DNA from 3 places in the Pseudoalteromonas sp. 2CM37A genome. Region 2 is predicted to be linked to each of the others. Evidence: predicted binding sites of a transcription regulator. Region 2 holds the regulator's gene; each other region holds the start of a gene.
The links. The regulator LexA, encoded in region 2, represses DNA repair genes until DNA is damaged. The targets are predictions, from matches to a motif close to TACTGTATNNNNATACAGTA.

Region 1 (3,284 bases), on a different contig from region 2:
AGGCACTGATAAGCTCTTCTAAGTTTTCTACGCGAGCTCGGCCTTTTTCGCCTTTTTCAGCTTGATACATAGCCATAAGGCCAGAGGTTTGAATAGCGTATTTGGCTTGCTCTTGCAGTGTAAGGTCGCTAATTTTATCTTCTATGTGCTCTACCAACTCTACAAATTTTGTAACAGCGCTTGCCGCACGACCCGATAAATGTTGTTGTTCAACAATTGCTTTAGCTGCGTACCAAAGAGGCAGAGACTCAGCACGCGCACAGTCGCGTATATGGCTAAGTGTTTTATCGCCAATACCGCGCGCAGGGGTGTTAATTACACGCTCAAATGCGGCGTCATCTTGGCGGTTTCCTACCAATCGTAAGTACGATAGCGCATCTTTAATTTCTTGACGTTCGAAGAATCGCATACCACCGTAAATACGGTATTTTAAGCCTTCTTGAAGCATGGCTTCCTCGAGTACACGAGATTGCGCGTTACTACGGTATAAAATAGCGGCGTCTTGCAACGCATTACCAGCATTTAACCAGCTGCGTAGCTTGCTGCTTACAAAGCGGGCTTCGTCTAGCTCGTTAAAGGCGGCATAAATTGATATAGGCTCGCCTTCGTTACCATCGGTCCAAAGGCTTTTACCCATGCGCTCTGAATTGTTTTTAATTAGCGCATTAGATGCTTTTAGGATGGTTGCGGTTGAGCGGTAGTTTTGCTCAAGACGAATAGTCTCGGCGTTAAAATCAGTTAAAAAGCGTTTAATGTTTTCTATTTTAGCGCCGCGCCAACCGTAAATACTTTGGTCATCGTCGCCTACAATCATAATGCTTTGTGTATCACCAGCAAGTAGCTTTAACCATGCGTATTGAATGGTATTGGTATCTTGGAACTCGTCTACCAGCATGTGGGCAAAGCGCTGCTGGTAATGGCGAAGTAGCGTAGGGTTATTTTTAAGTACTTCGTAGCTACGTAGCAGTATTTCGGCAAAATCGACTAAACCTGCACGGTCACACGCCTCTTGATAGGCGGCATATACACGTAGCATCATTTGCTCGTTTATATCGTAGGCTTGAATATCTTTAGGGCGCAGGGCTTCATCTTTTTTAGCACTGATGTACCAGCCAAATTGTTTGGCGGGCCACTTTTTGTCATCAATATTCATTGATTTTAATAAGCGCTTGATCATTCTTAGTTGATCGTCAGAGTCTAAAATTTGAAAGGCTTCTGGCAGGTTTGCTTCACGGTGATGAGCGCGCAAAATACGGTGTGATAAACCATGGAAAGTACCAATCCACATACCACCGACAGGGGCTTTTAAGGTTTCTTCAACACGGGTGCGCATTTCTTTAGCGGCTTTATTGGTAAAAGTAACTGCAAAAATACTATAGGCTGATGCTTGCTCAACCTGCATTAACCACGCGATACGATGAACTAAAACACGTGTTTTACCCGAACCAGCACCTGCTAATACCAGCATGTTTTGTAGTGGGGCTGCAACGGCATCGCGTTGTTTGTCATTTAAGCCATCGAGTAATTCAGAAACGTCCATCGTTACGCCTTTTCAATCAATAATGAGGGCAGTATAACAGGTGTTTTTGTTAGGCTAAATAAAATACTGTTTTTATGAACAGCTATTCTAAAAATACTTGTAAAACTAATCGCTTAGTCGCTTTTTTGTACTCTTAAGTAACGATAATTAATAATAAAAATAATCAAATTGACCTATATTTAGTAAAAAATACTAAAGCAGTTATTTAGTAGTAATTTAACTATTTGATTTTTAAGCTTTAATAAATTGGCATAAAGTGTGATAGTAAGTAAATAACTAAAACTTAAAATTAATTAACTACAGAGGTGAGTATGGCTGATCAAGGTTCTGGCGGTAATGTTATTGCAGCGTTGTGTAATATATTTTTTCCTGGTTTAGGGCAATTGGTACAAGGGCGAATTTTAGCCGCTATCTTTTTTGCGCTAGCTATTATAATTAGTTACGCACTTATTTATGTATTAGTAGGCTTCGTACTCGTGCCTATTATTTATTTATGGTCGATTATAGATGCTGCACGTTTTAGATCGCGAAGTTAGCTTTTATGTCACCTATTTAATAGCGCCCATTGGCGCTATTTTGCGTTTTAGGGTCGGTGTTTAAGGCTATTTATGGGTATAATTAGTGCATTAGCGTTTTAAAAGTAAAAATTATGGAATATCAATTTATACGTGACCCTATTAGTGGGCTGCGCATTAAAATAAGCAGCGAGCATGCCCTAATTGGCCGCTGGTTAAACGAAGAAATTGGCAAAGAAAAAGTCGCGATGGTACAAGCACTTATTAGCTCGGTAAAAACAAGTTACGAGCCAATAACGTTAAAAGGCCAAGAGATAGACTTAATACTCTCTAAAGACGAAGCCTTATTTGAAGCCCATGCTCTACACCAAGACAGCGAAGATTTAGTCGCCTATCAAGATGATGACTTAATGCTTGAAGAAAATGGCCTAGTGAGTGGTTGTGGCTTTGAAGATTTTATAGATTTAATAGAGTCGTGGGCTGAGTTTAGTGGCTCGCGTTAAATGTTTAAAAGGCCAACCTAGTTGGCCTTTTTTGTAATATCAATTGTGTAAAGTTATTAGGCATTTATAGCGCTCTATTTAGCACCCTAGAGTGATTAAATATTTAAGTCGATTGGTATATATCTACAGATTATTGATTTTCTATTGATTTAACGCCAGCTAATAATAGCTCCTCTGTTAAACGTACTTTGTAATTAGGGTTTGCGTACTGAAAATACACAACGCCGCTTTTATCAATTACAAATACAGCCGGTACAGGTAAAGCGACGTTTACCTTGCCTTGGGCATCAACAAAGTTAACACCGCGCTTATTGCGATAGATAGCGGCTGTTTTATCATCTAAAAAATAAGCTAAACCTAAGGCTTTTGCTAGGGTTAGGCTATCATCTGAAAGCAGTAAATAATTTGGCGAGCTTATTTTACTTTGGGCTAGTTTTTCTGGACTATCTGGCGATACTGCAATAATTTGCGCGTTTAAATTAGCGAGTTGCTGCTCAATTTTTTGTATATTAGCCAGTTGTTTTGAGCAATAAGGACACCAACCTCCGCGGTAAATAATAAGCACCGTTGTTTTTTCAGCAAAGCGCTTTTGTAACTCTACATTATTACCATGTTGATCTTTGAGCGTTATATTAGGCACGCTTAAGCCCGGTAATAATGGTGATACTTGCTCGGGGGCTGTAGCAATTCCTTCTGTACTTGCTTGCGCATTCGCTACTAAAAAAG
Region 2 (3,284 bases):
TTTGGCTGGGTGATGGCCGTGGTGAGCGTTATTGGCGTTAGGTTGTTCTACTATGCTACTCATTAGTTCGCCTCCGCATCAAGTGCTGCCTGAATTTCACTAGGTTGGATGACATCACCCGTTTCATTACCCCACGCATTACGTTTATAGGTAATTACCGCTGCAAGTTGTTTAATTGAGAGCTGCTTTGCAAATGCCTGCATTGCAGTTCCTGGGCGACCATGAATCACTACATCAATGTGATCTTTTATATCACCCAAAACAATGGGGCTGCCTTTTAACGCAGGAAATACACCCGGTAAACCCATACCTGTAGGCTGATGACACGCAGCGCAACTTGCCATATACACTTGCTCACCTAGTGTCATTAGCTCTTCTTTAGGAATTGTTGTCTCAAGCAATGCTGCATCAGCAAGTGCGGCTTTTTGCTTAGCTTGCTTAGCATCTGCAAGCCATGCGTTAAAGTCCTCTTGCGATTTAGCTTCAACCACCACGGGCATAAAACCATGATCTTTACCGCACAGCTCTGCACACTGTCCTCGGTAAATACCTTCTTCGTTAATGTTGGTCCACGTTTCGTTGATAAACCCCGGGTTGGCATCTTTTTTAACGGCAAAATCGGGTACCCACCAAGAGTGAATAACATCATCAGAGGTCATTAAAAAACGCACCTTTTGATTAATTGGCAGTACTAAAGGTTTATCAACCTCAAGTAAGTAATTGGGGTTTTTATTAGCAAGGTTGGCTATTTCGTCTTGAGGGGTAGATAAAATAGAGTAAAACTCTACGTCTTCGCCCATGTATTCATAATGCCATTTCCACTGTGACCCTGTAATTTTAATGGTTAAGTCGGCCTTACTGGCATCTTCCATCGCAATGAGGGTTTTAGTGGCAGGGATTGCCATGGCAATTAAAATAACAAACGGAATGGCAGTCCAAAGAATTTCTACTTTGGTACTTTCATGAAATTGGGCAGGAACTGCCCCTTTAGATTTACGGTGATGAATCAGTGCCCAAAACATTATTGCGAACACTATCACCCCAATCACACAACATATTAAAAATATGGTCATGTGTAGCTGATATACATTATTACTTATATCGGTTACGCCCTTGCGCATATTGTATTGGCTATTAGCCAGCACTTGCTGCGGGAACATAATCAACACAAGCCACAAGGTAGAGGTCAGTTTACCCATGTGACGGCTCCTTTGATGCTATTGCGAATGCAAAGCGAAGAGGCATACGGCTTAAACGCCAATTCGTTATTTTTATTTTTTAACCAATCTTATTTTTGATCGGTATCGCTAGGACAACAAAAGGTTTGTGTATATTGTGTGTTCTCATAACTAAAAAGCTGTGAGTTATTGTTAGTCCAGCACATTAATGATTAGCTAAAAAACGTACAACAAGCAAGTTTTAGTATAAAAAACAATCAAGTGATATTTTAAATTTGACTAAATGACGGCGTATTAAATTGTTATTTAACAGCCAAGACACGAGCAAAATTAAGGGATGTAACACGCTTAGGAAGATAAAAGTATGAGTGAAAAAAAGTTTACAGCCTAAATAATTTTAGGGCGCTTTGAGATGGTGGAAGGTTTGTTTTTAAAACAAAAATGCACACTAAAAAGTGCGCATTTATAGATATTAGTTAAAAATTACATCCAGTCGGCATTTCTTATTACGCCAACGGCTAACCCTTCAATATTAAACGACTCGTTTTCAAGGTCTACTTCAATTGGCGTAAACTCTTCGTTTTCGGCGTGTAATAATACTTTTCGGCCTGCTTTTTCTAGGCGTTTTACGGTTACGTCTTCATCTACTCGTGCAACCACAACTTGGCCGTTTTCAGCTGTTTGAGTACGGTGTACGGCAAGTAAGTCGCCATCCATAATACCTATATCTTTCATACTCATACCGTTAACACGCAATAAAAAGTCGGCGGCTGGTTTAAACATAAGTGGGTCTATTTTACAGTGACTCTCAACATGTTCTTGCGCCAAAATAGGCGAACCCGCTGCAACTCTACCTATTAATGGTAGACCTAGTTGCTCAGGCTCTTCTTCTTCAACCAATTGAATACCACGGCTTGCGCCTGGTTTCATTTTAATAACACCTTTTTTGGCAAGCGCTTTTAAGTGCTCTTCTGCGGCATTGGCACTTTTAAAACCGAGTGTTTGCGCAATTTCGGCACGTGTAGGAGGCATACCAGTGTCTTTAATAAAAACTTTTATTAGTTCGAGTATTTGAGCTTGGCGTTTAGTTAATGGTCGCATACAACTGGCTTTCCATACAGTACATTTAACTGTGAGTATATACAGTTAAATAAAAATCGCAAATTTAAATTGTGCTTTAAAATAGCTAAATACACCGCACCTGGATAAATTTTAGGTAATTGCAGACGTTCAGTATTTAAAATGCTATAAATTTGCTTTCAATATAAAGGAGTAATTATGAGTATTTGGCATCAACCCATCACATTAGAGCTTTGCAAACAGTTAGATGAGGGAATAAACTGCCAAGGCACGCTAATGAAAACCATGGGCATAGAAATAACTGAAATAGGAGATGATTACCTGGTGGCTACCATGCCTGCTATTCCTGAGCATCATAATCCTATTGGTATGGTACATGGTGGCGCAAATGTGGTACTTGCCGAAACCGTAGCAAGCTACGCCGCTAACTTTGTAGTGGACTTTACAAAATTTTATTGTGTTGGACAGGAAATTAGCGCCAGCCACTTAAAGGCCTCTCGAAATGGCACTTTAACCGCCGTCACTCGTGCATTTCATATTGGTAAGCGCAGTTCTGTATGGGAAATAAAAATAACCAATAGCCGCGGCGAGCTTTGCTGCGTATCAAAAATGACCGCAGCGGTTGTCGAGCGCAAATAATTAACTATGGCTACTTTTCGATAGGGTAAATCGTTATTTCCATCCCAGCGCCAATGGCAGATATACGTAGCAGTGTATCTGCATGTAGAGCTTGGTTAAAACACTTAGGTGACGTGCCCGACTCAAAGCCTATATCAAACGTTCTGCGCGAACAGCTTAGCCACTGCTTAAGCGCATTACGTGAACACGACTCTATTAATTCACATAAGTGGTTGATTGCTTTGTCTGGCGTGGTTATATCACCTGAGGCTTCAATACGCGCCAATTGACGATATTCGTCTTTGTCATAATGCAAAACCATCGCGTTTTTCTTTAAGTCTGCCACTAGGGCGCTAATATCTTGTTTAGACTCAAGCTCTAGATCTACATTTAAAAATTGAATTTCCG
Region 3 (3,284 bases), on a different contig from region 2:
AGCAATTATTAGCTCCCGAAAAATTTGATATGACCATAGGGCAAGAGCACGCGTCGATGATTGTTCAACAAGGCGAGCAAGCGGGCATGAAAACAATAAAATTAAGCCACTGCTTAAACCCTGAGCCACTAGCGATTAGAGATGACAAGTTACATATCCCTTTAACAGTAATCGATAATTGTGAACTATCAGTACGCAGGCGCTTAAATGACACGCACACCGCGCTTGCAAGTCCACAAATGGACGCCGCAGCATTTTATGACGATTTAACTAATGAGGCTATACATAAGCCATTGCTTGTTGCTAACGCATAAAAATAATTTAACACTTGTGCGTTTTAAAAGCCTAAAACACCTTATATTTAATAATCGGTTATGCAATAAAATAGAACAATTCTTTTTTTGTTTAAAAAAAGCATCCACAAATTAAATGCAATTGCTATAATGGCTGCAAATGGTATGACTTGAGTGCCATTATCATTAAATCAAGGTAATTAGGAACGTAATGAAGAAAACATTCACGCTAAATCATGAGAAAATCAAATACCCTCGTATGGTTGATGCTGCAAAGCATGAAGTGAAAAAATATTTGAAAAGAGAGCGCAATAAAACGCTACCTGTTGAAGCTGATTACTGGGCGTTTGACTGTAAGTTTGGCACAAGTGCCGATGATGCCGAAGTTGTTCACGTAGCTGAAATTAACAACAAGATCAGCGAAATCGAAAAGCAGGCGCTTACTTCATTCTATGTTGAGATTTTAGCTAGACCTGCGCAGCGTGAATCGTTCGATCTAGATGATGATGAATAACCAATAGCAATATTGTAGAAAATGGACCTAGATGGTCCATTTTTGTTTATGGCAGTTATTAACGTGTTTAGTGGTATAGAGTAGCGCTTAAATAAAAAGCTATTTTATGCTAAGTGTTTAGCTTATTTTATACACTGTGACACTTTTTATATTTTTTACCGCTTGCACATGGGCAGGGGTCGTTTCTGTCAACTTTTATATCGGCGGCCGGATTAATAATACCCTCTAAATAACGCCATTCACCGTCCTCTTTTATAAAGTCTGATTTCTCATCTAACTCACAATATAAGTTTTGGTAAAAATAATACGCGTTAAAGGCAACATAACCTCGCTCATCACTTTGCTGCGTATCGCGCACAACTAATTTTACAAAGCGGCAGCTATTGGCAAAGTCAGCAATTTCATTTACTGGGTTTTGTGCTTGTTTTTCTTTGGCGTAAGTTTTAAATACATAAGATGCATTTTTTAATGCATAAGCACTAAAGCGCGAACGCATTAGTTGCTCAGGTGTTGCTGGGGTTTTTATATCAAGATGATAAGGCTGGCAACAGTCCCCATAATTAAGCTGACTGTTGCATAAGCAAGCGCTAGTACTAGTTACACTCATAAAATACTAATTAACATAAATTAAAAATGCATTTTACCAAGCTTATTGAGTAAGTGATATTGCTGTAGTGCTGGTTTTTTTAGTAAAGCAAAATAGCTTAGCGCTTCTTTTGTTTAAATTAAGCGATAAATTAACAAGCTGCTGCTCACTTACTATATCTGTCCACGTAATAATGGCTGCAAAGTTCCCATTATGAAGTGCTGAATTAAGTACATACTCTAAATTTACTAAATGCTTTTGTCTTATTACAAGCAGTTTGCTGGTATCTATAGAGCAGCTATCTAGCAAGGCTTTACTAGGCACATGGTCGGGCGCAATCAGTAAGGTCCACGCGTTAGAGCTATTGTATTGGTGCAACACTTTTAGCATCTCAAACGTAGCAGAAATTTCATCTTCTACTTTAATTAAGTTTACCGACTCACTTTCATCATGTTGTTGGTAGCTTTTAACGGTTCTTACGGTAATTGGCTGTAGCATAGGTCTCACTCACTGGGTTTATATACAGTACATGTATACAGTAGTTTATACAGTTGTTGTGTGCAAGCGTTTTTTGTTATTTTTTATACAGTTAATGGTTTTAAAAAATAAACAATAAAAATAATACTTTAAAAACAGTTGGTTACAGTTTGTGCTGTGCAAGTGAAAGCTGAGGGTGTTTGCAGTACTGTATAAAGTGTAGCAGTGTTATACAGTACTTAAGGGATGGCTATACAGTTATTTTAGTGTGTTTTACAGTGCTTAGCTGTTAGCTATACAGTAGTTAGTTATTTTTTGGGATTAAGTGGGCAAACTGAATTTGGTGGATTTGCTCATACAAACTGGCTGCATAGCACTGAGCGTCTTTAAGACGTTTGGTGTCGATATATTTTCTTAAATCATTTAAAGCAACGGTTGCCGGTTCATAGCCTTGGCTGCTGGCTAAACTCAGCCATGCTGCTGCGTGAAATACGCTTTTTGGTACGCCTTGGCCTTTGACAAAAAATAACCCTAAATAAAACTGGGCGCGATGATTTCCGGCCATTGCGGCAAGGCGCATCCACTTAGCTGCCAACGGTGCCTGGTTATGCTTTAAATAATACAGTGCTTTGTTAAGTGTTGTTTGCTCACTTACATCACTATTGTTTTCAGCGCTGTGGTTTGTAGGCTGTGTTACAAAATTTAAAATATTGTTTAATTGCTGCTCTAAGTCTTGTCCGCTAGGCTGAGTCTTATTCATATATTTTCTTTTTTATAGTTTCTACGTCAACAGTTTAGTATATCGCAAGGTAAAATGTCCTGTTTATACTTAATTTTATGGTAAAATCACGTCACTTTTTACTATCACAAGTCTATTATGCTCGAAGCTCTATTTAAACTCCGCGAAAATAACTCCAATGTGCGACGCGAAAGCATTGCTGGAATCACTACTTTCATTACTATGGTTTACATTGTATTTGTAAACCCTGCAATGCTTGCGGAAGCAGGCATGGATCAAGGTGCTGCATTTGTTGCTACCTGTATTGCGGCTGCTATTGGCTGTTTTATTATGGGATTGTGGGCTAATTACCCTTTAGCACTTGCGCCGGGCATGGGTTTAAACGCATTTTTTACTTACGGTGTTGTACTGGGCATGGGTTATAGCTGGCAAGCTGCATTAGGTGCGGTATTTATGTCTGGTTGTATATTTTTAATATTAAGTTTGTTTAAGGTCAGAGAGTGGATAATTAATGCTATCCCTCTGGTTTTAAAGCAGGCTATTGCCACTGGTATTGGTGCGTTTTTAGCGTTAATTGCGCTTAAAAATGCAGGCATTATTGTTTCAAGCCCAGCTACATTAGTACAGCTTGGCGATATTACTTCGGCAGGTCCTTTATTAGCTATTTTAAGCTTT

Region 1: the regulator LexA is predicted to act here: its motif matches at 1,605-1,624, upstream of uvrD (DNA helicase II).
Region 3: the regulator LexA is predicted to act here: its motif matches at 1,915-1,934, upstream of MTF68_RS03750 (SulA-like leucine-rich domain-containing protein).

The regions. Positions count from the first base shown of each region.
Region 1 is NZ_JALNTJ010000007.1:135,985-139,268, reverse strand. Features, by position in the region: gene uvrD (DNA helicase II) at 1-1,540, opposite strand, end outside; gene MTF68_RS15670 (hypothetical protein) at 1,852-2,076, shown strand; gene MTF68_RS15665 (YacL family protein) at 2,190-2,558, shown strand; gene MTF68_RS15660 (peroxiredoxin-like family protein) at 2,689-3,284, opposite strand, start outside.
Region 2 is NZ_JALNTJ010000010.1:77,510-80,793, forward strand. Features, by position in the region: gene ctaD (cytochrome c oxidase subunit I) at 1-63, opposite strand, end outside; gene coxB (cytochrome c oxidase subunit II) at 63-1,199, opposite strand; gene lexA (transcriptional repressor LexA) at 1,662-2,279, opposite strand; gene MTF68_RS17180 (hotdog fold thioesterase) at 2,457-2,897, shown strand; gene MTF68_RS17185 (hypothetical protein) at 2,908-3,284, opposite strand, start outside.
Region 3 is NZ_JALNTJ010000001.1:847,785-851,068, reverse strand. Features, by position in the region: gene MTF68_RS03765 (VC2046/SO_2500 family protein) at 1-314, shown strand, start outside; gene MTF68_RS03760 (DUF6172 family protein) at 505-807, shown strand; gene MTF68_RS03755 (YchJ family metal-binding protein) at 935-1,414, opposite strand; gene MTF68_RS03750 (SulA-like leucine-rich domain-containing protein) at 1,457-1,891, opposite strand; gene MTF68_RS03745 (sel1 repeat family protein) at 2,175-2,630, opposite strand; gene MTF68_RS03740 (NCS2 family permease) at 2,748-3,284, shown strand, end outside.